DNA from 2 places in the Citrobacter freundii complex sp. 2025EL-00176 genome. Region 1 is predicted to be linked to the other one. Evidence: riboswitches for the same ligand, from Rfam matches in the RefSeq annotation. Region 1 holds a riboswitch; the other holds the start of a gene.
The links. Region 1 has a riboswitch for cobalamin ahead of btuB (TonB-dependent vitamin B12 receptor BtuB). Riboswitches for the same ligand answer to the same signal wherever they lie in the genome.

Region 1 (14,620 bases):
GTACAGAACGCTTTGCGAGAACTCTTGCCCGTAGATGACGTAATAACTCAGAGCGGCTAAAGAGGCAGCCCATAACATAACGCCAATAACGGCAGCAATAATACGGATACGATTTGGGAATAAGAATACGGGGATCAACCACAGTGAACTGAACAGCAAGGAATCGCGTAAACCGGTAGATCCGCTGTAGCCACTGAAATAGATAACCGCCTGCAGTAATGAAGAAAAGAACCAAAAATAGAGGAGCGCCCAACCCAGGGCTTTCCAGCTAAATGCGGGTTTAGACTGGAGTTGTAAGGATTGCATAGTGTGAGCCTGTCTTTAATCGTAGCGCCAAGAGTAGCGGCTAAACCTTAAGAGGAACTGAAGCATCACGATGTTAGTATCGTGTTCTGTTGTTTATATATTTATTGGGTAAATATATACAGGCGGGAATATATTGAAAATGAAGCAGTTATAACAGCGATTTTTGATGTCGCCTTCGCGCAATAGCACGAAGGCGACGGGAGGGGACGTTAGCCAGTATTGCGCATACCGGCAGCAACACCTGCGATGGTCACCATCAGCGCTTGTTCAACGCGTGGATCTGGCGCATTGCCTTGCTCTTCAGCCAGGCGCGAGCGGTGTAACAGCTCAGCCTGTAAAACGTTCAGCGGATCGGTATAAACATTCCTTAACTGAATGGACTCGGCAATCCACGGCAGGTCGGCCATCAAATGTGAGTCATTGGCAATCGCCAGCACGACGTCGATATCGGCTTCCAGACGCTGACGCAGTTCTTCGCCGAGCGGCCACAACTCCTTTTTGACCAGACGTTGATCGTAGTATTCAGCCAGCCACAGATCGGCTTTAGCGAAAACCATTTCCAGCATGCCAAGGCGTGTGGAGAAGAATGGCCAGTCGCGGCACATTGCTTCGAGTTCGCTTTGCTTACCGTCTTCCACCACTTTTTGCAGCGCGGTGCCTGCCCCCAGCCATGCCGGAAGCATCAGGCGGTTCTGCGTCCAGGCAAAGATCCATGGAATGGCGCGCAGAGACTCTACCCCACCAGTCGGACGGCGTTTTGCCGGACGGGAGCCGAGCGGCAATTTACCCAGTTCCTGCTCTGGAGTCGCGGAGCGGAAGTAAGGGACGAAGTCTTTGTTTTCGCGTACATATCCACGGTAGAGCTCACACGAAATATCGGAAAGCTCATCCATGATATGACGCCAGTTATCCTTCGGCTCTGGCGGCGGTAACAGGTTGGCCTCCAGGATGGCTGCGGTATAAAGCGACAGGCTGCTGATGGTCACTTCCGGCAGGCCGTACTTAAAGCGGATCATCTCACCTTGTTCCGTCACACGCAGGCCACCTTTCAGGCTGCCAGGCGGTTGAGAGAGCAGTGCCGCATGCGCAGGCGCGCCACCGCGGCCAATGGAACCACCGCGACCGTGGAACAGCGTCAACTCGATACCGGCTTTTTCACAGGTTTTGATAAGCGCGTCCTGGGCCTGATATTGCGCCCAGGAGGCCGCCATCACGCCCGCGTCTTTTGCGGAATCAGAGTAGCCAATCATGACCATCTGTTTGCCCTGAATAAAGCCGCGGTACCAGTCGATATTCAAGAGCTGGGACATGACGTCATCAGCATTGTTGAGGTCGTCCAGCGTTTCAAACAGCGGCGCAACCGGCATAGCAAAACCGATCCCGGCTTCTTTCAGCAGCAGATGCACGGCCAATACATCTGACGGCGTTTTCGCCATCGAGATAACATAGGCGGCAATGGAGCCATGCGGGGCTTCGGCAATGACGCGGCAGGTGTCGAGTACTTCGCGGGTGTCGTTGCTCGGTTCCCAGTTACGTGGCAGAAGCGGACGCTTGGAGTTCAGTTCGCGGATCAAGAAGGCCTGTTTATCCGCTTCTGACCAGTTTTCGTAGTCGCCAATGCCCAAATAACGGGTCAGTTCGCCCAGCGCTTCAGTGTGACGGGTGCTTTCCTGACGAATATCAATACGTACCAGCGGTACGCCGAAACATTTCACGCGTCTAAGGGTGTCGAGCAGTTCGCCATTGGCGATGATGCCCATGCCACAGGCCTGCAGGGACTGGTAACACGCGTACAACGGATCCCAGAGCTGTTCGTTTTGGGTGAGAAGGCCGGCAGGTTTCGGTAATTTCTCGCCTTTCAGACGGGCTTCCAGCCAGGCTTGAGTTGCCATCAGACGTGAACGCAGGGTTTTCATCAGATAGCGGTAAGGTTCTGCTGCGCCTTCTTCGCCTACCAGCGCCAGCAGTTCCGGCGTGGCATCCACCATCGACAGTTCAGAGATCAGAAACTGAATGTCTTTCAGGAACAGGTCGGTGGCTTTCCAGCGGCTGAGCAGTAGCACGTGACGGGTGATATCCGCCGTCACGTTCGGGTTGCCGTCGCGGTCTCCGCCCATCCAGGAGGTAAACCGAACCGGAACAAAATCAACGGGCAGCTTATAGCCCAGATTATCTTCCAACTGTTCGTTCAGCTCGCGTAGATAGTTCGGCACGCCTTCCCATAGGCTGTTTTCGACCACGGCGAAGCCCCATTTGGCTTCATCAACCGGGCTTGGGCGTATCTTGCGGATCTCATCCGTATGCCAGGACTGAGCAATTAACTGGCGCAGACGGCGCATCAGTTGATGGCGTTCGTAATCGACGAGATCCTTGTTATCAAGCTGTTTGAGACAGGCGTTAACTTCACCCATTTTATGGATCAGCGTACGACGGGTGATTTCAGTCGGGTGGGCGGTCAGGACCAGCTCCAGGGAGAGTGATTCCACGGCTTTCTTGATGGTGGCTTCATCGAGGTTGGGCTGGTCTTTCAGTTTACGCAGAGTGCGAGCAATCACTTCCGGGTTGCTGGCTGCTTCGCCTTTGGGCGAAATGCTGTGGTATTGCTCGGCGGTGTTAGCCAGGTTCAGGAACTGGCTAAACGCACGGGCAACCGGCAGCAGCTCGTCGTTAGACAGGTTTTGCAGCGTCGTAAGTAGCTCCTGGCGATTAACTTCATTGCCAGCGCGGGATGATTTGGACAGCTTACGGATTGTTTCTACGCGATCAAGAATGTGCTCTCCCAGCGCATCCTTAATGGTCTCTCCCAGCACTTTGCCGAGCATACTGACATTACTACGCAACGCGGAATATTGTTCGTTCATTAACCCAGACACCCCATCTTTAATTTGTGCGTCCTGTATCTTTCGCACCACCGCGGCGTTGGCTGTGACACGAAATCTCTCGGACTTAATTTTTTCGCCGTCTTTTATAAAGCCACGTAAAACTCGTGACGTCAATTGCTGCGAAATCGGTTCAGCAAACGAAAAAATGGCGGGAATTTACGTTATTTAATTCACATCGAATCAAATAAGCTGTGCTTATGAAAATGTTAATAAATGACCTTGCTCACCGCTGAAGGATGAGCAAGGTTATAAACGATTAATGCCAGCAGAAATGATGCACAACCTGGGTGATCAATTCACGGGTTGGCTTAATAAAGCGTGTTTCCAGGTATTCATCTGGCTGATGCGCCTGATTAATGGAGCCAGGCCCCAACACCAGCGTCGGGCAAAGCGTCTGGATAAACGGCGCTTCAGTGCAGTAGTTCACCACTTCCGTTTGCGCTCCCAGCAGTTTTTCAACGACTTCGACCAACTGATGGTCCGGCGGACACTCATAGCCTGGAATAGGCGGATGCAGTTCCGACACCGTCAGGCGACCCGGCCAGCGCTCGCTGACAGGGGCCAGCGCATCGTTAAGTAAACCATTAAGATCGTTGAGCGTCATGCCGGGCAGCGGGCGAATATCCATATGCAGCTCGCAGCAGGCGCAGATTCGGTTGGCGGCGTCGCCGCCGTGGATGTGACCCAGGTTTAAGGTTGGGTACGGAACGGTAAAAGCGTCATGATGATAGCGTTCTTTCAGGTCATCACGCAGAGTCATGATATGGCCGATAGCATCATGCATCAGTTCAATCGCATTGACGCCACGCGCCGGATCGCTTGAGTGTCCCGATTGCCCCAAGATGCGAATGGCATTAGAGATATGCCCTTTGTGCGCACGCACCGGTTGCAGGGAGGTGGGCTCGCCAATGATCGCGCAGTCCGGACGCAGAGCGGTAGTTTCAGAGAAATAACGCGCTCCCGCCATGCTGGTCTCTTCGTCGGCAGTGGCCAGAATGTACAGGGGCTTTTTCAGCTTCGTTACGTCGACATCACGCAGCGCGTCGAGGATAAAAGCGAAGAAGCCTTTCATATCTGCCGTACCCAGACCGTAGAGCTTATTGTCATGCTCGGTCAGGGTGAACGGATCGCGCGTCCAGCGCCCGTCGTCAAACGGCACGGTATCGGTATGACCTGCCAACAACAGACCGCCAGCCCCTTGTCCAATGCTTGCCAGCAGGTTGAATTTATTTCGCGTATCGGGAACCGGCTGAACCTCTACATTGAAGCCTAAATCTTTGAACCAGCCCGCCAGCAGAGTGATTAAACCTGCATTGCTTTGATCCAACGCTTCTTCGGTGGCGCTAATCGATGGCGTGGCAATCAGAGCGCGGTAAATCTCGATAAATGGCGGTAAATTGTTTTTCATTGTTGACACACCTCGGGTCATGATAGTATCAATATTCATGCAGTATTTGTGAATAAAAATACATTAACGTTGAGCGTAATAAAACCCACCAAGTGTAAGGTGAGGTGATAAAGGCTTATACCTGGCAACAGAATCTAAGAAGGTGAGCTGCCCCGATGTTGAATACGCTGATTGTGGGCGCCAGCGGCTATGCCGGCGCAGAGCTTGTGACCTATGTAAATCGCCATCCTGATATGAACATAACCGCTTTGACCGTCTCAGCGCAAAGCAATGATGCAGGAAAACTCATCTCCGATTTGCATCCGCAGTTGAAAGGCATTGTCGATTTACCGTTGCAGCCAATGTCGGATATCAGCGAGTTTAGCGCAGGGGTGGACGTTGTGTTCCTCGCCACAGCGCATGAGGTCAGTCATGACCTGGCCCCGCAGTTTTTGCAGGCCGGATGTGTGGTGTTTGATCTCTCAGGCGCGTTTCGTGTTAACGATAGCGCGTTCTATGAAAAATATTATGGCTTTACCCATCAGCACCCCGAACTGCTGGAGCAGGCGGTGTACGGTCTGGCGGAGTGGAGCGCAGCGCAACTGAAAGAAGCGAATCTGGTTGCTGTACCGGGTTGTTATCCGACGGCGGCGCAGTTGTCGCTGAAACCACTGATTGACGCCGGACTTCTGGATCTCAGCCAGTGGCCGGTGATTAACGCGACCAGTGGCGTCAGCGGTGCGGGACGTAAAGCGGCTATCTCGAACAGCTTTTGCGAAGTGAGCCTGCAGCCCTATGGCGTGTTTACCCATCGTCATCAGCCGGAAATCGCCACTCACCTCGGCGCGGAAGTGATCTTCACTCCGCATCTGGGCAACTTCCCGCGCGGAATTCTGGAAACGATCACCTGCCGTTTGAAAGCGGGCGTAACCCATGCGCAGGTGGCCCAGACGTTGCAACAAGCGTATGGTGATAAACCACTGGTACGCCTGTACGACAAAGGAGTTCCGGCCCTGAAGAATGTGGTGGGCTTACCGTTTTGTGATATCGGGTTTGCCGTGCAGGGAGAGCACCTGATCGTGGTGGCGACCGAAGATAACTTATTGAAAGGCGCGGCGGCACAGGCGATGCAGTGCGCAAATATCCGTTTCGGCTTTGCTGAAACGCAGTCTCTTATTTAAGGGTGCAACAATGAATCCATTAATTATCAAGCTGGGCGGCGTTTTACTGGATAGCGAAGAGGCGCTGGAGCGACTGTTTACCGCCCTGGTGAATTATCGTGAGTCGCATCAGCGTCCGCTGATCATTGTGCACGGTGGCGGCTGCGTGGTTGATGAACTAATGAAGCAGTTGAATCTGCCGGTCAAAAAGAAAAACGGTTTGCGCGTCACCCCTGCCGATCAGATTGACATTATCACTGGCGCCCTGGCGGGCACGGCGAATAAAACCTTGCTGGCCTGGGCGAAAAAACATCAAATCGCCTCTGTGGGCCTGTATCTTGGCGATGGCGACAGCGTAACAGTGACGCCGCTCGATAAAGAGCTGGGTCATGTTGGACTCGCGCAACCGGGTTCGCCTAAGCTAATTAACACGCTGCTGGAAAGCGGTTTTCTGCCGGTGGTCAGCTCCATTGGCGTCACTGAAGATGGACTGCTGATGAACGTTAACGCCGATCAGGCGGCAACAGCGTTGGCGGCAACGTTGGGTGCGGATCTGATTCTGCTCTCTGACGTGAGCGGTATTCTGGATGGTAAAGGCCAGCGCATCGCCGAAATGACCGCCGCGAAAGCGGAGCAACTGATCGACCAGGGGATTATTACCGATGGCATGATCGTGAAGGTCAATGCGGCGCTGGATGCCGCGCGCACGCTGGGCCGTCCGGTGGATATCGCCTCCTGGCGTCATGCAGAGCAACTCCCGGCGTTGTTTAACGGCACGCCGATCGGTACACGTATTCTGGCTTAACTATTAATGTGCCGGATGGCGGCTTCGCCTTATCCGGTGTATGTGAACCGAACCTGTAGGCCGGATAAGCGAAGCGCCATCCGGCATTGAAATTCAAGATATTAAGGAAGCATGTTATGGCACTTTGGGGTGGGCGTTTTACACAGGCAGCAGATCAGCGGTTCAAACAGTTCAACGACTCGTTGCGTTTTGACTACCGCCTGGCAGAACAGGATATTGTCGGCTCTGTGGCCTGGTCCAAAGCGTTGGTAACGGTCGGCGTACTGACTGCCGATGAACAGCTGCAACTGGAAGAGGCGCTGAACACGCTGCTGGAAGAAGTTCGTGCCAATCCGCAACAGATCCTGCAAAGCGATGCCGAAGATATTCACAGTTGGGTGGAAGGTAAGCTGATTGATAAAGTCGGCCAGCTTGGTAAAAAACTGCATACCGGGCGTAGCCGTAATGATCAGGTGGCGACCGATCTTAAACTGTGGTGTAAAGACACGGTTATTGAATTACTCTCCGCCAACCGCCAGTTGCAAAGCGCGCTGGTGGTGACGGCGGAGAATAACCAGGATGCCGTGATGCCGGGTTACACCCACCTGCAACGTGCGCAGCCGGTGACGTTTGCCCATTGGTGTCTGGCCTATGTCGAAATGCTGGCGCGTGATGAAAGCCGTCTGCAGGATGCGCTTAAGCGTCTGGACGTCAGTCCTCTGGGCTGCGGTGCGCTGGCGGGTACGGCATATGAAATCGATCGCGAACAACTGGCTGGTTGGTTGGGCTTTACTTCGGCAACGCGTAACAGTCTGGACAGCGTTTCCGATCGCGACCACGTGCTGGAGTTACTGTCCGACGCCTCTATCGGCATGGTGCACCTGTCGCGTTTTGCTGAAGATCTGATTTTCTTTAATACCGGTGAAGCGGGCTTTGTCGAGCTGTCCGATCGTGTGACCTCGGGTTCATCCCTGATGCCGCAGAAGAAAAACCCGGATGCGCTGGAGCTGATCCGTGGCAAATGCGGTCGCGTGCAGGGTGCGTTGACCGGCATGTTGATGACCTTAAAAGGCCTACCGCTGGCGTATAACAAAGATATGCAGGAAGACAAAGAAGGGCTGTTCGATGCGCTCGATACCTGGCTGGATTGTCTGCATATGGCCGCGCTGGTGCTGGATGGCATTCAGGTGAAACGTCCGCGTTGTCAGGAAGCGGCGCAGCAGGGTTATGCCAACGCCACTGAGCTGGCGGATTATCTGGTAGCGAAAGGCGTTCCGTTCCGCGAAGCACACCATATTGTGGGCGAGACGGTGGTTGAGGCGATTCGTCAGGGCAAACCGCTGGAAGCGCTGTCGCTGACCGACTTACAGAAGTTCAGTCCGGTCATTGGCGATGACGTTTACCCGATCCTTTCTCTACAATCGTGTCTGGACAAACGTGCGGCGAAAGGCGGCGTGTCGCCACAGCAGGTCGCACAGGCGATTGATTACGCGAAGGCGCGTCTGGCGTAACCTTTGTCTTGTAGGCCTGATAAGCGTAGCGCCATCAGGCAAACAGTTATCAGAGCCTGGCATCACGCCGGGCTTTTTTATGCAAAAAAAATGCGGACGCAAGGTCCGCAAAAGTTCACGTTGGCTTTAGTTATTTCGAGTATGAGAGAAACTCTCTAAACGGACAGTAGCTTCAAGGGTTAAAGGGGTACCGTTCCGTTTCTGTGGTGCATTATTAAACAGAAAGCTTGATAGGGATAATCGTTCGTTGCTATGCTACCTATCGCTACGAACTATCGTGGCGATGGAGGATGAATAATGAATATTCGTGATCTTGAATACCTGGTGGCGCTTGCCGAACATCGTCACTTCCGACGGGCGGCAGACTCCTGCCACGTGAGTCAGCCAACGCTGAGCGGACAGATCCGTAAGCTGGAAGACGAGCTGGGCGTCATGCTGCTGGAGCGTACGAGTCGCAAGGTGCTGTTCACTCAGGCAGGTCTGCTGCTGGTGGATCAGGCGCGCACCGTGCTGCGCGAGGTCAAAGTGCTCAAGGAGATGGCAAGCCAACAAGGCGAGACGATGTCTGGCCCGCTGCATATTGGTTTGATCCCAACGGTGGGGCCATACCTGCTGCCGCATATTATTCCTATGTTGCACCAGACCTTCCCAAAACTGGAAATGTATCTGCATGAGGCGCAGACGCATCAGCTGTTGGCGCAACTGGATAGCGGTAAGCTCGACTGCGTGATTCTGGCGCTGGTGAAAGAGAGTGAGGCATTCATCGAAGTGCCGTTATTTGATGAGCCTATGATGCTGGCGATCTATGAAGATCATCCGTGGGCAAACCGTGACTGTGTACCGATGTCCGATCTGGCGGGTGAAAAACTGCTGATGCTGGAAGATGGTCACTGCCTGCGCGATCAGGCCATGGGCTTCTGCTTTGAAGCAGGTGCTGATGAAGATACCCATTTCCGGGCAACCAGTCTGGAAACGCTGCGCAATATGGTGGCGGCAGGTAGCGGTATTACGTTACTGCCTGCGCTGGCTGTTCCGTCGGAGCGTAAGCGTGATGGTGTGGTCTATCTGCCATGCATTAAGCCAGAACCGCGCCGCACGATTGGCCTGGTGTATCGTCCAGGTTCGCCGCTGCGCAGCCGTTATGAACAGCTGGCAGAGGCCATCCGTGGATCAATGGATGGCCATTTCGACAGTGCGTTAAAACAGGCGGTTTAAGCCATTTAGCGCCGCTACCCGATAGGCTTCCGCCATGGTTGGGTAGTTAAAGGTGGTGTTAACGAAGTACTCGATGGTGTTACCACCACCTTTTTGCTCCATTATCGCCTGACCGATGTGAATAATTTCGGCCGCGCGTTCCCCAAAGCAGTGGATCCCCAGAATCTCTTTGGTTTCGCGATGGAACAGAATCTTCAACGTTCCGACACTCATGCCTACGATTTGCGCACGTGCCAGATGTTTAAACTGGGCGCGGCCGACTTCGTATGGGACTTTCATCGCCGTAAGCTGCTGTTCGGTTTTACCAACGGAGCTGATTTCAGGAATGGTATAAATCCCGGTGGGGATATCCTCGATCAGATGCGCGGTGGCTTCGCCTTTCACCAGGGCCTGGGCGGCAATACGCCCCTGATCGTAGGCCGCCGATGCCAGACTCGGATAGCCGATCACATCCCCTACGGCATACACATGCGGTAGCGCCGTCTGGTACATGCTATTCACTTTGAGCTGCCCACGGCTGTCGGTTTTCAGACCAATGTTTTCCAGCGCCAGCGAATCGGTATTACCGGTGCGGCCATTGGCGTACAGCAGACAGTCAGCCTTCAGCTTTTTACCGGATTTCAGGTGCATGATAACGCCGTCATCGCAACCTTCAATCTTCTCGTACTCTTCGTTGTGGCGAATAACCACACCGCTATTCCAGAAGTGGTAAGAGAGCGAGTCGGACATCTCTTGATCAAGAAACGCCAGCAGACGATCGCGGGTGTTGATTAAATCAACTTTGACGTCCATTCCACGGAAGATCGACGCATATTCACAGCCAATGACCCCCGCGCCGTAAATCAGAACGTGGCGAGGTTCGTGGTGCAGGCTCAGGATGGAGTCGCTGTCATAAACCCGGGGATGCGAAAAGTCGACGTCAACAGGGCGATAAGGGCGTGAACCGCAGGCGATCACGAATTTATCCGCGGTCAGCGTTTCCACCGTGCCGTCGTGGCATTCCAGGGCAATCGTGTGTTCATCAACAAAACGGGCATTCCCCTGCAAAATCTCGCAGTGATTACGCTCGTAAAAACCTTGCCGCATGCGCGTTTGCTGATTAATCACGTTATCAGCATGATTGAGAATATCGGCGAAGGAAGAACGGAGAAGTCGGGAATGGTCGCTGTAAAGTGGGTTCTGATTGAATTCAATAATGCGGCTGACGGCGTGGCGGAGTGCTTTCGACGGGATGGTGCCCCAGTGGGTACAGCCTCCGCCGACGTTATGATAGCGCTCAATCACCGCGACGCGCGCTCCCTGTTTAACCAGACCCATTGCAGCGCCTTCGCCGCCGGGACCGGAACCTATTACTATTGCATCGTAATCGTAGGAATGTGACATGGTCAGGCTTACCTGTTCTTATACATAAAAGCAACAGAATAGTAACATCGTTGTCGGGATAACCCAATTATCGTTGTGCTTTTTTGCGAAGTCGAAGCACAAACTGCGCGTAAACAATCATTAACAAAGCCATGCCAACCGCCTAATCTCTGGTATAGTGCCAGCAAGGTATGTGGAAGGATTCAGACATCGTGATGGGCGTTAGAGCGCAACAAAAAGAGAAAACCCGGCGTTCGCTGGTAGAGGCTGCATTTAGTCAACTCAGTGCTGAGCGTAGTTTTGCCAGTCTCAGTTTACGAGAAGTTGCTCGTGAAGCGGGCATTGCGCCAACCTCGTTTTATCGCCATTTCCGCGATGTGGATGAGCTCGGGCTGACGATGGTGGACGAAAGCGGTCTGATGCTGCGTCAGTTGATGCGTCAGGCGCGTCAGCGTATCGCCAAAGGCGGGAGTGTGATCCGTACCTCGGTCTCAACATTTATGGAGTTCATCGGCAACAATCCCAACGCCTTCCGTTTATTATTGCGCGAGCGTTCGGGAACCTCCGCAGCGTTTCGTGCAGCGGTCGCACGTGAAATTCAGCACTTCATTGCGGAACTTGCGGACTATCTGGAACTCGAAAACCATATGCCTCGTGCGTTTACTGAAGCGCAGGCCGAAGCCATGGTAACGATTGTGTTCAGCGCCGGGGCAGAAGCACTGGATGTTGGCGCTGAACAGCGTCGACAGCTGGAAGAGCGGCTGGTATTGCAACTACGCATGATCGCGAAAGGCGCATTTTATTGGTACCGCCGTGAACAAGAGAAGATGACGCACCACTCCGAGTAACGAGAAGGACGAGCAATGAAACAGTCAGGTCAAGATAAAGGTACGCTGCTGCTGGCGCTGGTTGCTGGCTTATCGATCAATGGCACATTTGCGGCGCTGTTTAGCTCCATTGTGCCATTCTCAGTATTCCCGATTATTTCGCTGGTGCTGACGGTTTATTGTCTGCATCAACGCTATCAGAACCGCACCATGCCTGTGGGGTTACCAGGCCTGGCCGCCGCCTGTTTTATTCTCGGCGTTCTGTTGTACAGCACCGTGGTACGCGCTGAATATCCGGATATTGGCTCTAACTTCTTCCCGGCGGTACTGTCGGTGATTCTGGTGTTCTGGATCGGCTTTAAAGTGCGTAACCGTAAGCAGGAAATTGCGGAATAATATTTGTAGGCCGGGCAAGCGAAACGCACCCGGCCAGGACATCACTTACTTCGCGGTCAGTAACACGCCACACTCCATATGGTGCGTATACGGGAACTGATCGAACAGAGCCAGACGTGAAACATTGTGCGTCTGGCTTAACGTTTCCAGATTCTTACACAGCGTTTCCGGGTTGCAGGAGATGTACAGAATCCGCGGATACGCCTGCACCATTTTCTCCGTTTCGCTGTCCAGACCGCTACGCGGTGGGTCAACGAAAATAGTTTCACACTGGTAACTCTTCAGATCGATCCCCTGCAAACGGTTGAACTCGCGAACTCCATTCATCGCCTGAGTAAACTCTTCTGCCGCCATGCGGATAATTTGGACGTTATCAATATGGTTTGCCGCAATGTTGTACTGGGCTGCTGCAACGGATGGTTTGGCGATTTCAGTCGCCAGCACGCGGTTGAAGTTTGGCGCCAGAGCTAATGAGAAGTTGCCATTACCGCAGTACAGCTCAAGCAGGTCGCCCTGGGAACCTTTGGTGACATCAATCGCCCATTCCAGCATCTGAATATTCATTGCGGCATTGGGCTGGGTGAAGCTGTTCTCAACCTGGCGGTAGATGATCTCTTTACCCGCGACTGGCAAGCGTTCATCAATATAGTCCTGGTCCAGCTCGATTTTGGTTTTGGTGGCACGGCCAATCAGATGCACGTTCAGGTTTTGCGCACGCAGCGCGTCCCGTAGCGCTTCGGCTTCCTGACGCCATTCGTCATCCAGCTTTTTATGGTACAGCATCGTAACGACCGCTTGATCGCTCAGGGTGGTGAGGTAATCAATCTGGAACAGTTTGTGGCGCAGGACACGGTTATCGCGTACCCCTTCAATCATTGCCGTCATCAGCGTGTTGATAAGCTCGCTGGCCGCCGGGAAGCTGTCGACGCGAATACGACTTTTCGTCTGTTGATCGAACATGATGTGGTACAGGTCATCACCGTCATGCCACAGCCGGAATTCGGCACGCATACGGTAGTGACTGACCGGTGAGCGAAACACTTCCGGAGCCTGTGTATAAAACGGTGTCATTAAGCTCTGCAGACGCACCACTTTTTCAGCTAACTGCGCGTCGTACTGTTCTGTCGGAAGATGTTCGGGGGTCATGATGCGTCCTGAAAAATAAAAGTACGCGGGGATTGTAGGGATTGCTCAACAGATGTCCAGTCATTGATGATTTCCGATATTGTGATACACAGTCTGGACAGTGGGTTGTAACAAACTGTAGCATCCGTTTTCCGGTCCTGTGAGTTAAAAGGGAATCCAGTGTGAATCTGGAGCTGACGCGCAGCGGTAAGGAAGGTAGGAGATGAGCGCACCTGGTGCAGACACTGCGGCTTGCCGTGGGAAGTCATCGTCTCTTTAAGTCGCCTCCAAGCCCGAAGACCTGCCGGCTAACGTCGCATCTGGTTTTCATCATCGCGTACTATCGGTGGGACCTGCGGCATCCTTCTTATATTGTGGATGCTTTACAATGATTAAAAAATCGTTGCTGTGGACGGCGCTTTCCGTCACGGCATTTTCTGGTTGGGCACAGGATGCTAGCCCAGATACTCTCGTCGTCACTGCCAACCGTTTTCAGCAGCCTCGTAGCGCAGTACTTGCCCCTATCACCGTTGTTACGCGTCAGGATATCGATCGCTGGCAATCCACCTCCGTGAATGATGTGCTTCGTCGCCTGCCAGGCGTGGATATCGCCCAATACGGTGGTATGGGACAAAATTCGTCTATTTCTATTCGCGGCACTAACGCCAGCCATGTTCTGGTGCTGATTGACGGTGTGCGCCTGAATCTGGCAGGGGTCAGCGGCGCAGCCGACCTTAGCCAGTTCCCGGTATCGTTGGTACAACGTATTGAGTACATTCGTGGGCCACGTTCGGCTATTTATGGTTCTGATGCGATTGGCGGCGTGGTGAATATCATTACGACGCGCGAAAAGCCGGGGACGGAACTGACCGCTGGCGTGGGAAGCAATGGCTACCAGAATTACGATGTCTCAACCCAACAACAGTTAGGTGAGAATACGCGCGTCACGTTGATGGGCGATTATGCCTATACCAAAGGCTTTGATGTTGTGGCTTACGGTAGTACCGGTTTGCAGGCTCAACCCGACAAAGACGGTTTCTTAAGTAAGACGCTGTATGGCGCGCTGGAACACAACTTCTCTGACACCTGGAGCGGGTTTGTTCGCGGTTACGGTTATGATAACCGAACAGATTATGACTCGGGTTATTATCCGGGGACGCCGTTAGTGGATACCCGGAAACTCTACAGCCAAAGCTGGGATGCCGGACTGCGATTCAATGGTGAGTTGATCCAGTCGCAGCTGGTTTCCAGCTATAGCCACAGTAAAGACTACAACTATGATCCGGATTATGGCCGCTATGACTCGTCGGCCACACTGGATGAGATGAAGCAATATAATGTGCAGTGGTCAAACAGTATGGTGGTTGGTCACGGTAACGTGGGCGCTGGTGTAGACTGGCAAAAGCAAACTACAGAGCCTGGCACCGGGTATGTCACGGACGGTTACGACCAGCGGAATACCGGTCTCTACTTGACGGGATTACAGCAACTGGGTGATTTCACGTTCGAAGGCGCGGCGCGCAGTGATGACAATTCCCAATTTGGGCGGCATGGCACATGGCAAACCAGCGCCGGATGGGAGTTTGTCGAAGGCTATCGTTTTATTGCCTCCTACGGCACCTCTTATAAGGCACCTAATCTGGGACAACTGTATGGCATGTACGG
Region 2 (14,620 bases), on a different contig from region 1:
CGCGGCGTTCGCCAGGCAGCGCCCAGCCAGCACGGTAAAGATCATCCAAACCTCCACCGCCCAACCAAGCCAGGGATGAATAGATTGCGCCAGCGCCAGTACGCCCCAGGAGACAGCCCACGTCAGGCCAACCACCACTACCCACATCACCGCGCCACCCATGCGCAACGCACGATCGCTATGGCAGTAACGCCGCACAATTCGCTGCACCGCAGAAATCAGATTGCCAATCCAGCGCACCGGATGCGGCCAGTTCTGCGGATCGCCGATAATAAAATCAAGCAGCCAGGCAACACACCACGCAAGGATCGTCATAGCGCATTCCTCGCGGCTGCCAACCAATGGTTAAGCATCTGCGGACGTTGGGCAAAATGAACGTGCAGGTAGCTGGCGAAGGTGTTTCCGACCTGCCAGCCGCCGGACCAGGCCTGCAGCGTTTTGCCATCGCGCACTTTGCGACAGTGCATCACCGCGGGTGTTTCAGGAGTGAAATCGGAATAGTGGAATTCATGTCCACGCAGTACTTCGTCTTTTGCAGCTAACAAGGTTTGCTGCGCCGCCTGCGCTTCACAGTAACCAAATCGGGTCAAACGTTTACCCATTTTGCTGTGGCCGGGAATGATATCCGCCATCAGCCAGCTATCACCGTGGCTGTCCTCCAGCGAACTGCCGAGATACATCAGCCCGCCGCACTCGGCGTAAATCGCGACGCCGCGCTGATGTGCGGCTCGCAATTGCTTGAGCATCAAGACATTGCGGGCCAGCGCCGCAGCATGTAACTCAGGGTATCCGCCCCCCAGCCAGATCATCTGACAATCGGGTAAACAGGTGTCGTGCAATGGACTAAAACGGACAATCTTTAGCCCCGTGCGTTCAAGCAAAGTAATATTGTCCGGGTAATAAAAGTTGAACGCTTCGTCATCAGCGATCGCAAGCGTTAGCCCTTCTCCGGCGTCAGTAGCGGGAAGCGCGGGCCATTCACCCGCAGGAAGGGTGTTTAGCTGGCTCAATTTCAGTAGAGCATCAATATCCAGCGTTTGCTCCAGCGTCGCGGCAAAGGCCTGCCACGGTTGCTGGTTGATAACAGACTCACGTGCAGTAACCAGCCCCAGATGCCGCTCTGGAAGCGCAACGCCTTCCATACGGGGAACGTAGCCTAATACAGGAACGGAACAGTAACGCTCAATCGCCACCTTCAGCAGCTGATAATGCGTTTCGCTGTTGACCCGATTAACGATCACCCCGGCGATGTTCAGCGTGGGATCGAAATGCTGAAAACCCATTACCGTTGCGGCTATCGAGGTGGAAACAGCTTTACCATCAACCAGTAAGATGACCGGGCAACCTAACTGTTTGGCCATCGCGGCGGTGCTGCAGTAGTTCGGGTCCGTACCATAACCGTCATACAGCCCCATCACGCCTTCAATCACGGCGATATCGGCATGTTGCATCTGCTCGCGGAACAACGCATTGAGAGTGGAAGCGGGAAGCATGAAGCTATCAAGATTGCGGGAAGCGGTACCGCATACCGCTGTATGCCAGCCGGTATCAAGGTAATCGGGACCCACTTTGCAAGGCTGGACGCGTAAACCGCGTTTTTTCAACAAGCTCAACAAGCCCAGCGTCACCGTGGTTTTACCACAGCCGCTTCCGGTACCTGCAAGAACAAATGCGTGAAAATTGGCCGCCATACCCTGATCCTGTTCAGGGTGGTAGGGGTGTAGAGATACCCAGTCTCTCGACTGTATGCATCTGAACCACCCACTTCCCACCGAAGTTGTTGGTAGTCACTGACAGGCAGGTCTTCTGGCTTAGCGTCATCCTCACCCGTCCTTCCCAATCTTGCGATCAGTGGTCCATACGGGGTCGTCAGCATCACAGCAGCGGGGGCTGCGGGGGATTCTCACCCCCTTCCCTACCACAAATGTGGCAAACCTGTCAGTTCAAGAGCCTTAATTAAGCTCTCTGTTATGAGGTAAATTCACGACCTCATGACAATAATTCAATTTAATATCTTTCCGGGTTCATTCAGTCAATTTTCTGGCGTAAACCCACTTATTCACATCTTCACATTTTGAATGAAAGTGTCTGCAAAGAATAAAGAAAGTCATGCACGCAGACACTGTATCTCATCACAAAAATAAAAACTGGTGCAGTTTATCCCTCTAATACTATTATTTTGTTGCGCTATGACAATTTATTGACTGCTGTTGTTACTTTTCATTTTATAATGACTGACATAGCGCCCTATATCAAAAATCGGCAATAGTAAAATATTGCTATTTAAGCGGACTCACCGCGTGAAATGACATTTATTTGCTGGCGAAATGCCTGCGGCGTAACCTGATACGTCTGGCGGAATACTTTGCAAAAATAACTGGTTTGTGAAAAGCCTAAATTACGTGCAATGCTGGCGATGCTCCAGTCACTATGACAGAGCAACTCTTTGGCACTCGCCATTCGCTGTTGATTTACCCAAGCGTTAAACCCGATACCCTGATATTTTTTGAACAATTTACTGAAATAGTAAGGGCTAAGGTAAACATGAGACGCAACATCTTCCAGGCGTAACTCATCTGACAAATGCGCATCAATATAGCGCAGCGCTTTTTTCATTTTGCTGTCGTGAGGATTCGGCGTTCGGTTAGCACGTACCGGCTCTGCCTGCTGTGGGTTATCCTTGATAACCACAAAATTAAGTTGTTTCTTAAGACAATTTTCTACGATGAGCTTTAGCAGGTCCGCCGAGGCGATGACTCGCGAATAGTCCATCTCCGGCACATTCCGAAATTCACTTAGCAGTTCGGGATCGGCTTGCCAGCGGTCATCGACGTTCAGGATATCAACCAGGCCGACATCGTTACTTAAACGCACCTGACCACACAATACAAACCCAACCAGATGACCCGCTATGACCAGCGGAATAGAGAAGTCGGTAAGTCCCGCGTGGCAGCGGTAGATGCAGGGTTGATCGGATTTTGAAGCTTCCAGTCCTCCACAGCGATCGCTCATACGACAACGGGTACTGTGCTGAGGATGCTGGCGCATCAACTGACAAAAAGGGGTGAAATTAAAAAGCTCAGAAATTTCATCACCGTGAATATTGACAACCACAACAGCCAGACTGGTGGCCTGCGCAAAATCCTGTGCGATTTTATTAATGAGTTCTGAGTTCAGGGCACTCGCAGAAATCATGATAAAACCTCTCAGTTAATTTATTGTTATAAATAAAACATACTATTTACACATTCATTTTCATCCCGCATTCCTGGGCGCTGATGAAAGTCATCATCGAACATAACAAAAGTCTCCCATTGTGGGGAGACTTTTTCAGCGGTTCAGGAAAGCGGATCACGAAAACAGTTTTTACGCTTCAAAAATAAACATCTTCCGTGAAGCTAGCTCTCATTTTCCTCCAGCTTACACGTATTACACGGTAAATTTTTGCCAATAAAATAACGATAAATTGCTGCGCCCGCGCAAGCACCGATGATAGGGGCGACAATCGGTACGATGAAATAAGGAATATCACGCCCGCCGGTCATTGCCACATCGCCCCACCCGGCCATCCATGCAAACAGTTTTGGACCAAAATCACGTGCCGGGTTCATCGCAAATCCGGTGAGCGGCCCGGTAGATGCGCCGAGCACAGCCACCAGAATGCCAATCAGCAAGGGTGCTAACGGCCCTCTGGGGACGCCGTTACCATCATCGGTAAGCGCCATGATCATACCCATCAGAATGGAAGTGATCACCACTTCGACCAGCGCAGCCTGCCAGACGCTGAGCGCCGCCGCTGGATAGGTACTAAAAATACTGGCCAGTTGCAGGCTTTCAAGGCTGCCGCGCACCATTTGATGTGCCGACTCATACTCGGTAAATAAACTTCCGTACAGCAGATAGGCTAGTAACGCGCCGCCAAAAGCCCCCGCAACCTGCGCAACGGTGTATGGCAATACTTTGCGCCCCGGAAAACAGGCAAATAACCACAGTGCGATGGTGATAGCAGGATTGAGATGCGCGCCAGAAATCCCCGCCGTCAGGTAAACGGCAAGCGAGATCCCCAGCCCCCATATGATACAGATCTCCCATAACCCCAAACTGGCACCCGCGACTTTAAGTGCGCTCAGGCATCCGATGCCAAAAAACAAAAACAGCCCGGTACCCAAAAACTCAGCAATACATTGCGCTTTTAGTGAATCGTTCATTGTGACACCTTCTAAGCAGAGTTCGTGTCTTTACCAGCGGACTCCTTGCTGGCACGTAGAATACTTCGAGGCTTACTATAAAAAGCCGTGTCGGCAAATTGTTGGCAATCTGAAGGCGGCATGCCCCTCAAAATCGTGTTGAGATAGCAAATTCTTGCTATCACTTTTATTAAAACAGGCGAGAACACAGGAGAAAGCACTATTAAGAGTACATTTGTAAAACAATAAAATATTGCTATTAGCAGAATTATGTTTTCAGACAATCATCACAATTTCATTTTTTCCGCATAGCAAATGCTATTTTTAATGTCACTAACAAAAGTGTAAATATGGAATTAACATAACCAAATATTCATATCAGAAAATTCAAAAATACCCAATAAAAACAAACACATAAAATAAATCATAGCAATTTTATATCACCATAACCTCACTATTTTTTCATTCATAGTTTCAACTCAGCCATTCTTTTTCCTCGCTTCTTTTTATAGTCATGAAAATCGGGACAACCCAGGCGAGGTCTTTATGCAACAAGAAGCGTTAGGAATGGTAGAAACCAAAGGCTTAACTGCAGCCATAGAGGCCGCAGATGCAATGGTGAAGTCAGCCAATGTAATGCTGGTCGGCTACGAAAAAATTGGTTCGGGGCTGGTAACCGTTATTGTCCGCGGCGATGTCGGCGCAGTCAAAGCAGCAACAGATGCCGGTGCCGCCGCAGCCCGTAATGTGGGAGAAGTGAAAGCCGTACACGTTATCCCACGCCCTCATACCGATGTAGAAAAAATCTTACCGAAGGGAATTAGCTAATGAGCAGCAATGAGCTGGTTGAACAGATCATGGCGCAGGTGATTGCTCGCGTGGCAACCCCAGAACAGCAGGCTATCCCTGAAAATAATCACCCAACACGAGAAACGGCTATGGCAGAGAAAAGCTGCAGTTTAACGGAGTTTGTCGGTACCGCGATTGGCGACACCGTCGGTCTGGTAATCGCCAACGTAGACAGCGCCTTACTGGACGCGATGAAACTTGAAAAGCGTTATCGCTCCATTGGCATCCTTGGCGCCCGTACTGGCGCAGGTCCGCACATTATGGCCGCCGATGAAGCGGTAAAAGCAACAAATACGGAAGTCGTCAGTATTGAATTACCACGAGATACCAAAGGCGGCGCGGGCCACGGCTCGCTAATTATCCTCGGCGGCAACGATGTTTCCGACGTGAAACGCGGAATTGAGGTTGCGCTGAAAGAGCTGGATCGCACCTTTGGCGATGTTTATGCCAACGAAGCCGGTCACATCGAGATGCAATACACCGCGCGCGCCAGCTACGCACTGGAAAAAGCCTTTGGCGCACCGATTGGCCGCGCCTGTGGCGTGATTGTCGGCGCACCAGCCTCCGTGGGTGTCCTGATGGCTGATACTGCGCTGAAATCCGCCAATGTCGAAGTCGTAGCCTACAGCTCACCAGCCCATGGCACCAGCTTCAGCAACGAAGCCATTCTGGTCATCTCTGGTGATTCCGGCGCAGTTCGTCAGGCCGTTATCTCCGCCCGTGAAATCGGTAAAACCGTACTCGGGACCCTCGGCTCAGAACCGAAAAACGATCGTCCGTCCTACATCTGATATCAGTGAGGCTGATTCATGAGATCGAAAAGATTTGAAGCACTGGCGAAACGCCCTGTGAATCAGGATGGTTTCGTTAAGGAGTGGATCGAAGAAGGCTTCATTGCGATGGAAAGCCCGAACGACCCGAAACCATCGATTAAAATCGTCAACGGAACAGTGACTGAACTGGATGGCAAATCCGCCAGTGACTTTGATTTAATTGACCATTTCATTGCCCGCTACGGCATTAACCTGGCTCGCGCTGAAGAAGTCATGGCGATGGACTCGGTCAAACTGGCCAATATGCTTTGCGATCCTAACGTGAAGCGCAAAGACATCGTGCCGCTGACCACCGCTATGACACCAGCAAAAATTGTCGAAGTGGTGTCCCATATGAACGTCGTCGAGATGATGATGGCCATGCAGAAAATGCGTGCTCGCCGTACTCCGTCTCAACAGGCGCACGTCACTAACGTTAAAGATAACCCGGTACAGATTGCCGCAGACGCCGCAGAAGGCGCATGGCGCGGATTTGACGAACAGGAAACGACCGTTGCCGTCGCACGCTACGCGCCATTTAACGCCATTGCCCTGTTAGTCGGTTCACAGGTTGGACGCCCTGGCGTGTTAACGCAGTGCTCGCTGGAGGAAGCGACCGAACTTAAGCTCGGTATGTTAGGCCACACTTGCTACGCGGAAACTATCTCCGTCTATGGTACAGAACCCGTCTTTACCGACGGTGACGACACGCCATGGTCGAAAGGCTTCCTCGCCTCTTCCTACGCCTCTCGCGGCCTGAAAATGCGCTTTACCTCCGGCTCGGGCTCAGAAGTTCAGATGGGTTACGCCGAAGGCAAATCGATGCTTTATCTGGAAGCCCGCTGCATTTACATCACCAAAGCCGCTGGCGTACAGGGTTTGCAAAACGGTTCAGTAAGCTGCATCGGGGTGCCTTCCGCTGTGCCGTCCGGTATTCGTGCTGTCCTGGCTGAAAACCTGATCTGTTCTTCTCTGGATCTGGAATGTGCTTCCAGCAACGACCAGACCTTTACCCACTCGGATATGCGTCGTACCGCGCGTCTGCTGATGCAGTTCCTGCCAGGTACTGACTTCATCTCTTCCGGGTATTCCGCGGTGCCGAACTACGACAACATGTTCGCCGGCTCCAACGAAGATGCTGAAGACTTTGACGACTACAACGTTATCCAGCGTGACCTGAAAGTGGACGGTGGTCTGCGTCCGGTTCGAGAAGAAGATGTTATCGCCATTCGTAACAAAGCGGCGCGAGCGCTACAGGCTGTATTTGCCGGGATGGGATTACCACCAATCACAGATGAAGAAGTGGAAGCTGCGACTTACGCCCATGGTTCGAAAGATATGCCGGAGCGCAACATCGTTGAAGACATCAAGTTTGCACAAGAGATCATCAATAAAAACCGTAACGGCCTGGAAGTGGTAAAAGCGCTTGCTCAGGGCGGGTTTACCGATGTCGCACAGGACATGCTCAACATCCAGAAAGCCAAGTTAACCGGGGATTATCTGCATACCTCCGCCATTATCGTTGGCGACGGACAGGTGCTGTCCGCAGTGAATGACGTCAATGACTATGCCGGTCCGGCAACAGGTTATCGCCTGCAAGGCGAACGCTGGGAAGAGATCAAAAACATCCCTGGCGCACTTGATCCCAACGAACTTGGCTAAGGGGTGAAAAATGGAAATTAATGAAAAGCTGCTGCGCCAGATAATTGAAGACGTACTGTCTGAAATGCAGACCAGCGACAAACCCGTCTCATTCCGCGCATCGTCAGCGGCAAGCGCGCCACAGGCCGCAGCGGTACAAGGCGACAGTTTTCTGACCGAGATTGGCGAAGCTAAACAGGGCCAGCAGCAGGACGAAGTGATTATTGCCGTAGGTCCGGCGTTCGGGCTCTCACAAACCGTCAATATCGTCGGCATCCCGCATAAGAATATCTTGCGCGAAGTGATTGCCGGGATTGAAGAGGAAGGCATTAAAGCACGAGTAATCCGCTGCTTTAAATCCTCCGATGTCGCGTTTGTCGCCGTGGAAGGCAACCGCCTGAGTGGTTCCGGGATCTCTATCGGCATCCAGTCAAAAGGCACCACGGTTATCCACCAACAGGGGTTACCGCCGCTTTCTAACCTGGAACTGTTCCCTCAGGCGCCGCTTCTGACGCTGGAAACCTATCGTCAGATCGGTAAAAACGCCGCGCGATATGCCAAGCGTGAATCTCCGCAACCGGTCCCTACCCTGAATGACCAGATGGCCCGACCTAAGTACCAGGCGAAATCGGCCATTCTGCACATTAAAGAGACCAAATACGTCGTGACGGGCAAAAACCCGCAGGAACTGCGCGTGGCGCTTTGATAAAGGATAACTCCATGAATACCGACGCAATTGAATCGATGGTTCGGGATGTGCTGAGCCGGATGAACAGCCTGCAAGGCGAGTCTGCTACTCCGGTTGCGGCAAGTTCATCTGCACATACCGCGAAAGTCACGGATTACCCTCTCGCGAATAAACATCCTGAGTGGGTAAAAACCGCGACCAACAAAACCCTGGATGACTTCACGCTCGAAAATGTTCTGAGTAACAAGGTGACGGCACAGGACATGCGCATCACCCCTGAAACGCTGCGCCTGCAGGCGGAAATCGCCAAAGATGCCGGGCGCGACAGGCTGGCGATGAACTTTGAGCGCGCCGCCGAGCTAACCGCTGTACCTGACGATCGCATCCTTGAGATCTACAACGCGCTACGCCCGTATCGCTCAACTAAAGATGAGCTGATGGCCATCGCTGACGATCTCGAAAATCGTTATCAGGCAAAGATCTGTGCGGCTTTCGTTCGTGAAGCGGCAGCGCTGTACGTTGAGCGTAAAAAACTCAAAGGCGACGACTAACTCAGGGACAGGATCATGCGATATATAGCTGGCATTGACATAGGTAACTCATCAACGGAAGTCGCTCTGGCTACCCTGGATGAGTCTGGGGCACTGTGTATTACCAACAGCGCCCTGGCGGAAACCACCGGGATCAAGGGCACATTGCGTAATGTGTTTGGCATTCAGGAGGCACTTACGCTGGCAGCAAAAAACGCCGGCATCAATGTCAGCGATATTTCGCTCATCCGTATTAACGAAGCCACTCCGGTCATTGGCGACGTGGCGATGGAAACGATCACTGAAACCATCATCACTGAATCCACTATGATCGGCCATAACCCTAAAACGCCTGGCGGTGTCGGGCTGGGTGTTGGCATTACTATTACGCCGGAAGAGCTGCTCAGCCGTCCGGCGGATACACCTTATATTCTGGTGGTGTCATCGGCATTTGATTTCGCCGATGTCGCCACGATGATTAATGCCTCCGTACGCGCCGGATACCAGTTAACGGGCGTAATTTTGCAGCAAGACGATGGCGTGTTGGTCAGCAATCGTCTGACTCACCCCCTGCCCATCGTTGATGAAGTGCTTCATATCGACCGTATCCCATTGGGTATGTTAGCGGCCATTGAGGTCGCGGTTCCAGGAAAGGTTATCGAAACGCTTTCTAACCCCTACGGGATTGCGACCGTTTTTGGTCTCAATCCCGACGAGACTAAAAACATTGTCCCAATGGCGCGGGCGCTGATCGGCAACCGCTCTGCCGTGGTGGTGAAAACGCCGTCAGGCGATGTGAAAGCGCGAGCCATTCCTGCCGGAAATCTGGAGCTACAGTCACAAGGGCGTACCGTACGCGTCGACGTTGCAGCTGGCGCTGACGCGATTATGAAAGCCGTTGGTGAGTGCCCGAAACTGGATAACGTCACCGGCGAAGCGGGGACCAATATTGGCGGCATGCTGGAGCATGTACGCCAGACAATGGCTGAATTAACCAACAAACCCAGTCAGGAAATCTTTATTCAGGATCTACTGGCGGTCGATACCTCGGTTCCCGTCAGCGTGACCGGTGGACTTGCTGGTGAATTTTCCCTGGAACAGGCTGTCGGCATTGCCTCGATGGTGAAATCAGATCGCCTGCAAATGGCGATGATTGCTCAGGAAATCACGCAAAAGCTCAACATTGATGTCCAGGTTGGCGGCGCTGAAGCCGAAGCTGCCATTCTCGGGGCCTTAACCACTCCTGGCACGACGCGCCCGCTGGCTATTCTGGATCTCGGCGCGGGATCGACCGACGCTTCCATCATAAACCCGAAAGGCGAAATTATTGCCACACACCTGGCGGGGGCGGGCGATATGGTCACGATGATCATTGCCCGGGAACTGGGGCTGGATGACCGTTATCTCGCTGAAGAGATCAAAAAGTACCCGCTGGCGAAAGTTGAGAGCTTGTTCCATCTTCGCCACGAAGATGGCAGCGTCCAGTTCTTCCCTGGGCCTCTTCCGCCCACAGTCTTTGCCCGCGTATGCGTAGTAAAACCCGATGAGCTGGTGCCCCTGCCAGGCGAACTGGCGCTGGAGAAAGTACGGGCCATTCGCCGCAGCGCCAAGGAGCGCGTTTTTGTCACCAACGCGCTCAGAGCGTTACGTCAGGTGAGTCCGACCGGGAACATTCGGGATATTCCCTTTGTGGTGCTGGTTGGCGGCTCATCCCTGGATTTCGAAGTACCGCAACTGGTCACCGATGCGCTGGCGCATTATCGCCTGGTTGCCGGGCGCGGCAACATTCGTGGCACCGAAGGTCCGCGCAATGCGGTCGCAACCGGGCTGATTCTCTCCTGGCACAAGGCGTTCGCTCATGGAAAGTAATCTCACCACGCCCGCCATCGTTATCTTCACCACCGGTGACTGCACTGACGCCTGGAGCGACGTGCTGCTGGGAATTGAAGAAGAAGGGATCCCGTTTGTGATTCAGGAGAGCCATTCAACCGATGTTATCCACAACGCATGGCTCGCGGCATGCCAGTCGCCGCTGCTGGTTGGCATTGGCTGCAGTCGCGAAAAACTGGTCGTGCACTACAAAAATCTACCCGCATCAGCTCCGCTTTTTACGCTGATGTATCAACAAGATAACCACGCTCGCCGCAGCATTGGTAATAACGCTGCGCGGCTGGTTAAAGGCATTCCATTCCGGGAATGCCACTCATAACCCACAGGAGACAAGCAGTATGAATAACGCACTGGGACTGGTTGAAACAAAAGGGCTTGTCGGCGCTATTGAAGCCGCTGATGCCATGGTGAAATCCGCAAACGTGCAGTTGGTTGGTTACGAAAAAATCGGCTCAGGCCTGATCACCGTTATGGTTCGCGGCGATGTCGGCGCAGTGAAAGCTGCCGTAGATGCAGGAAGCGCAGCAGCAAACGCCGTTGGCGAGGTGAAATCCTGCCACGTTATCCCGCGTCCGCACAGCGACGTTGAAGCCATTTTACCTAAATCCGCATAAGTCGTTGCAACCAAGGAGCACAGCGTGAAGCAATCACTGGGATTACTTGAAGTTAGTGGTCTGGCATTAGCTATCAGTTGCGCGGACGTCATGGCGAAAGCCGCCTCCATCACGCTGGTGGGCCTCGAAAAAACCAACGGCTCAGGCTGGACGGTGATCAAGATTATCGGGGATGTGGCCTCCGTGCAGGCGGCCATTTCCACCGGTGCGAGTCTGGCCGATCAAAAAAATGGTCTGGTGGCGCAGAAAGTCATCTCCAGACCTGGGGAGGGTATTCTTTCCCACAGCGTCACCGTCCAGCCAGAGCCTGTATCCGAATCTATACCAGCAGTGCCGCAAGAAGAGTTGTCTGTGGAAAGTTCATCACCGGAAGCACCACAACATGCTGAGCTGATTAGCTGCAATCTGTGTCTTGACCCAGCCTGTCCCCGTCAAAAGGGCGAGCCACGCTCTCTCTGCCTGCACTCTGGCAAACGAGGTGAAGCGTGATGGATAAACAGCAACTCAAGTCAACGGTCACCAAAGTTCTGGATGAAATGCGCGAGCGCCCTATTCCGCTGGGGATCTCGAATCGTCATATTCATCTTTGTACTGAAGATTACGTCCGTTTGTTTCCCAATCAGCCTATCAGCGAGAAAAAAGGGCTGTTGCAGCCAGGACAATACGCTGCCGAGCAGACCGTCACGCTGGTTGGACCTAAAGGCCAGTTAAAAAATGTGCGTTTACTCGGCCCGCTACGTAGCGCCAGTCAGGTTGAAATTTCACGTACCGATGCACGCACGTTAGGTATTGCTGCCCCGCTGCGTATGTCGGGCAATATTCAGGGCACGCCGGGTATTCGCCTTGTCAGTCCATTTGCTGAACTGGACTTAACATCCGGCGTCATCGTTGCTCAACGGCATATCCATATGTCGCCGCTCGATGCCCTGATCCTGCGCGTTTCTCATGGCGATAAAGTTTCGGTCGCCATTAATGGCGATGAACGCCGGCTGATTTTCGATAACGTCGCCGTACGCGTTTCACCGGACATGCGCCTTGAGATGCATATTGATACCGACGAAGCCAATGCCGCGGGTGCGGATAATCCGCAGGCATTCGCCACACTGGTGACTTCACGATGAACAATGAACTGCTGCAACGCATTATCGAGGAGGTTGTTTCCCGATTAAAAAAACGCGCGGAAAGCACGATCTCCCTTAGCGTCGCGCAGTTACGGGAAATAGACCCACGGATACTATGCTGCCAGTACTCGTCGCTGCACATTTTGCAGGCTGACCTGCTCCTGCTGGAACAAATTGCCGAAAGCAGCCCTGCCACCAGGTCGGTGGTCACGATCCACGAAGCGCTGGCATGTGGAGTCCGCGTGAAAATTTCACTACATCACCAATTGTTACCCGCAGTACCCGTGAAAAAACTCGCGCGTCTGCCGCTGGAATTTGGTGACGAACTGGGGCGAGCCATCGTTCTGCATCCTGAAAAACTTCTCAGTTACGCCAACGTTGCCCAATTGCAGGATGCGGTTTTAGTGCTACGCCGTCGATGTGTCGTAACTGCGCTGGCTCAGGAAACTGTCAGTACGCGAAATGTCCAATTAATTAAGCAGGAGTGAGCTATGCATCTGGCACGGGTTACAGGCGTTGTTGTCTCCACGCAAAAGTCCCCATCCCTGGTCGGGAAGAAGCTGTTACTGGTACGTCGCGTGAGTGCTGACGGAGAGCTGCCAGCCTCCCCGACGACCGGGGACGAAGTCGCGGTTGATTCTGTCGGCGCGGGAACCGGAGAACTGGTTTTACTCAGCAGCGGCTCCAGCGCCAGGCACGTTTTCTCCGGCCCAAACGAGGCCATCGATCTGGCTATTGTCGGCATTGTCGACACGCTTTCTCGTTAGGAGGAACTATGGCGATTTATACCCGTACTGGCGATGCCGGTACAACGGCCCTCTTTACCGGGCAACGCGTAAGCAAAACGCATCCGCGCGTCGAGGCTTACGGGACGCTGGACGAACTCAATGCGGCGCTTAGCCTGTGCGTTTGCGCGTCGAAAAGCCCACAGCACCGCCAGTTACTTGAAAACATTCAATTGCAGCTTTTTTGGTTCAGCGCCGAACTCGCCAGCGAGAGCGAACAACCAAACCCAGAGCAGCGCTACATCAGCTCAGAAGAAATTGCAGCGCTGGAAGCCGCTATCGATAACGCGATGGGGAGAGTACCGCCGCTGCACAGTTTTATTTTACCTGGCCGCAGTGAAGCCGCCAGCCGTCTGCACTTTGCCCGCACACTGGCTCGCCGCGCAGAGAGGCGACTGGTCGAGCTCTCCGCCGATATCGCCGTCAGACACGTACTGATGCGTTATATCAATCGTCTGTCCGACTGCTTATATGCGCTCGCACGGGCAGAAGATCATGACGCCCATCAAAACGACATTATTCAGAAAGTGGCTGAGCGCTATCTCTCCGCCATCCGTACATCAGCCATAAAGGAGCAGTCGATGTCTCTGTCTTTTCAGGAGCTCCACCAACTGACTCGCGCTGCGGTAACAAGAGCAGAAGAACTTCAGGTCCCGGTCGTCATCAGCATTGTTGATGCCAACGGGACCCAAACGGTGACCTGGCGCATGCCTGACGCATTGCTCGTCAGTAGCGAACTGGCACCCAAAAAAGCCTGGACCGCCGTGGCGATGAAAACCGCCACGCATGAATTAACGTCTGCGGTGCAACCAGGCGCAGCGCTTTACGGCCTGGAAAGCCATATGCAGGGAAAAGTCGTCACTTTTGGCGGCGGGTTCGCATTATGGCGTGAAGGTTTACTTCTTGGGGGTCTTGGCATCAGCGGGGGAAGCGTTGAACAGGATATGGACATTGCAGAAACGGCCATTGCGGCGATTAACGTGAGAACACATCAATGAATACTTCAGAACTTGAAACCCTCATCCGTAACATTTTGAGTGAACAACTCGCCCCGGCAAAAACAGAAACCAAAGGAAACGGAATATTTCCGTCCGTTGGTGAAGCTATCGATGCAGCTCATCAGGCTTTTTTACGTTACCAGCAATCTCCATTAAAAACCCGCAGCGCCATCATTCACGCCCTGCGAGAAGAACTGACGCCTCATCTTGCTTCCCTGGCCGCTGAGAGCGCAGCCGAAACGGGAATGGGCAACAAAGAGGATAAATTCCTTAAGAATAAAGCTGCGCTGGACAACACTCCAGGGATCGAAGATCTCACCACCACGGCACTGACTGGTGATGGCGGCATGGTATTATTCGAGTATTCACCGTTTGGCGTGATTGGCTCCGTCGCCCCCAGTACCAACCCGACGGAAACCATTATTAATAACAGCATCAGTATGCTGGCTGCGGGAAATAGCGTTTATTTTAGCCCGCATCCGGGCGCTAAAGCGGTCTCACTCAA

Region 2: linked by a shared signal. The riboswitch ahead of ACVXHP_RS07425 (cobyrinate a,c-diamide synthase) and the one ahead of btuB (TonB-dependent vitamin B12 receptor BtuB) in region 1 are both predicted to bind cobalamin.

Annotation. Positions count from the first base shown of each region.
Region 1 covers NZ_JBRYHT010000020.1:42,383-57,002, forward strand. The annotation lists gene ACVXHP_RS23000 (phosphoethanolamine transferase CptA) at 1-306, opposite strand, end outside; gene ppc (phosphoenolpyruvate carboxylase) at 516-3,167, opposite strand; gene argE (acetylornithine deacetylase) at 3,445-4,596, opposite strand; gene argC (N-acetyl-gamma-glutamyl-phosphate reductase) at 4,752-5,756, shown strand; gene argB (acetylglutamate kinase) at 5,767-6,540, shown strand; gene argH (argininosuccinate lyase) at 6,657-8,030, shown strand; gene oxyR (DNA-binding transcriptional regulator OxyR) at 8,328-9,245, shown strand; gene sthA (Si-specific NAD(P)(+) transhydrogenase) at 9,228-10,628, opposite strand; gene fabR (HTH-type transcriptional repressor FabR) at 10,820-11,455, shown strand; gene ACVXHP_RS23045 (YijD family membrane protein) at 11,471-11,830, shown strand; gene trmA (tRNA (uridine(54)-C5)-methyltransferase TrmA) at 11,876-12,976, opposite strand; cobalamin riboswitch at 13,092-13,278, shown strand; gene btuB (TonB-dependent vitamin B12 receptor BtuB) at 13,344-14,620, shown strand, end outside.
Region 2 covers NZ_JBRYHT010000002.1:68,800-83,419, forward strand. The annotation lists gene cbiB (adenosylcobinamide-phosphate synthase CbiB) at 1-315, opposite strand, end outside; gene ACVXHP_RS07425 (cobyrinate a,c-diamide synthase) at 312-1,691, opposite strand; cobalamin riboswitch at 1,780-1,954, opposite strand; gene pocR (transcriptional regulator PocR) at 2,284-3,195, opposite strand; gene pduF (propanediol diffusion facilitator PduF) at 3,399-4,208, opposite strand; gene pduA (propanediol utilization microcompartment protein PduA) at 4,734-5,015, shown strand; gene pduB (propanediol utilization microcompartment protein PduB) at 5,015-5,827, shown strand; gene pduC (propanediol dehydratase large subunit PduC) at 5,846-7,510, shown strand; gene pduD (propanediol dehydratase medium subunit PduD) at 7,521-8,195, shown strand; gene pduE (propanediol dehydratase small subunit PduE) at 8,210-8,728, shown strand; gene ACVXHP_RS07465 (diol dehydratase reactivase subunit alpha) at 8,744-10,576, shown strand; gene ACVXHP_RS07470 (glycerol dehydratase reactivase beta/small subunit family protein) at 10,566-10,916, shown strand; gene pduJ (propanediol utilization microcompartment protein PduJ) at 10,936-11,211, shown strand; gene ACVXHP_RS07480 (BMC domain-containing protein) at 11,236-11,700, shown strand; gene ACVXHP_RS07485 (phosphate propanoyltransferase) at 11,700-12,332, shown strand; gene pduM (microcompartment protein PduM) at 12,329-12,820, shown strand; gene ACVXHP_RS07495 (EutN/CcmL family microcompartment protein) at 12,824-13,099, shown strand; gene pduO (two-domain cob(I)yrinic acid a,c-diamide adenosyltransferase PduO) at 13,108-14,115, shown strand; gene pduP (CoA-acylating propionaldehyde dehydrogenase PduP) at 14,112-14,620, shown strand, end outside.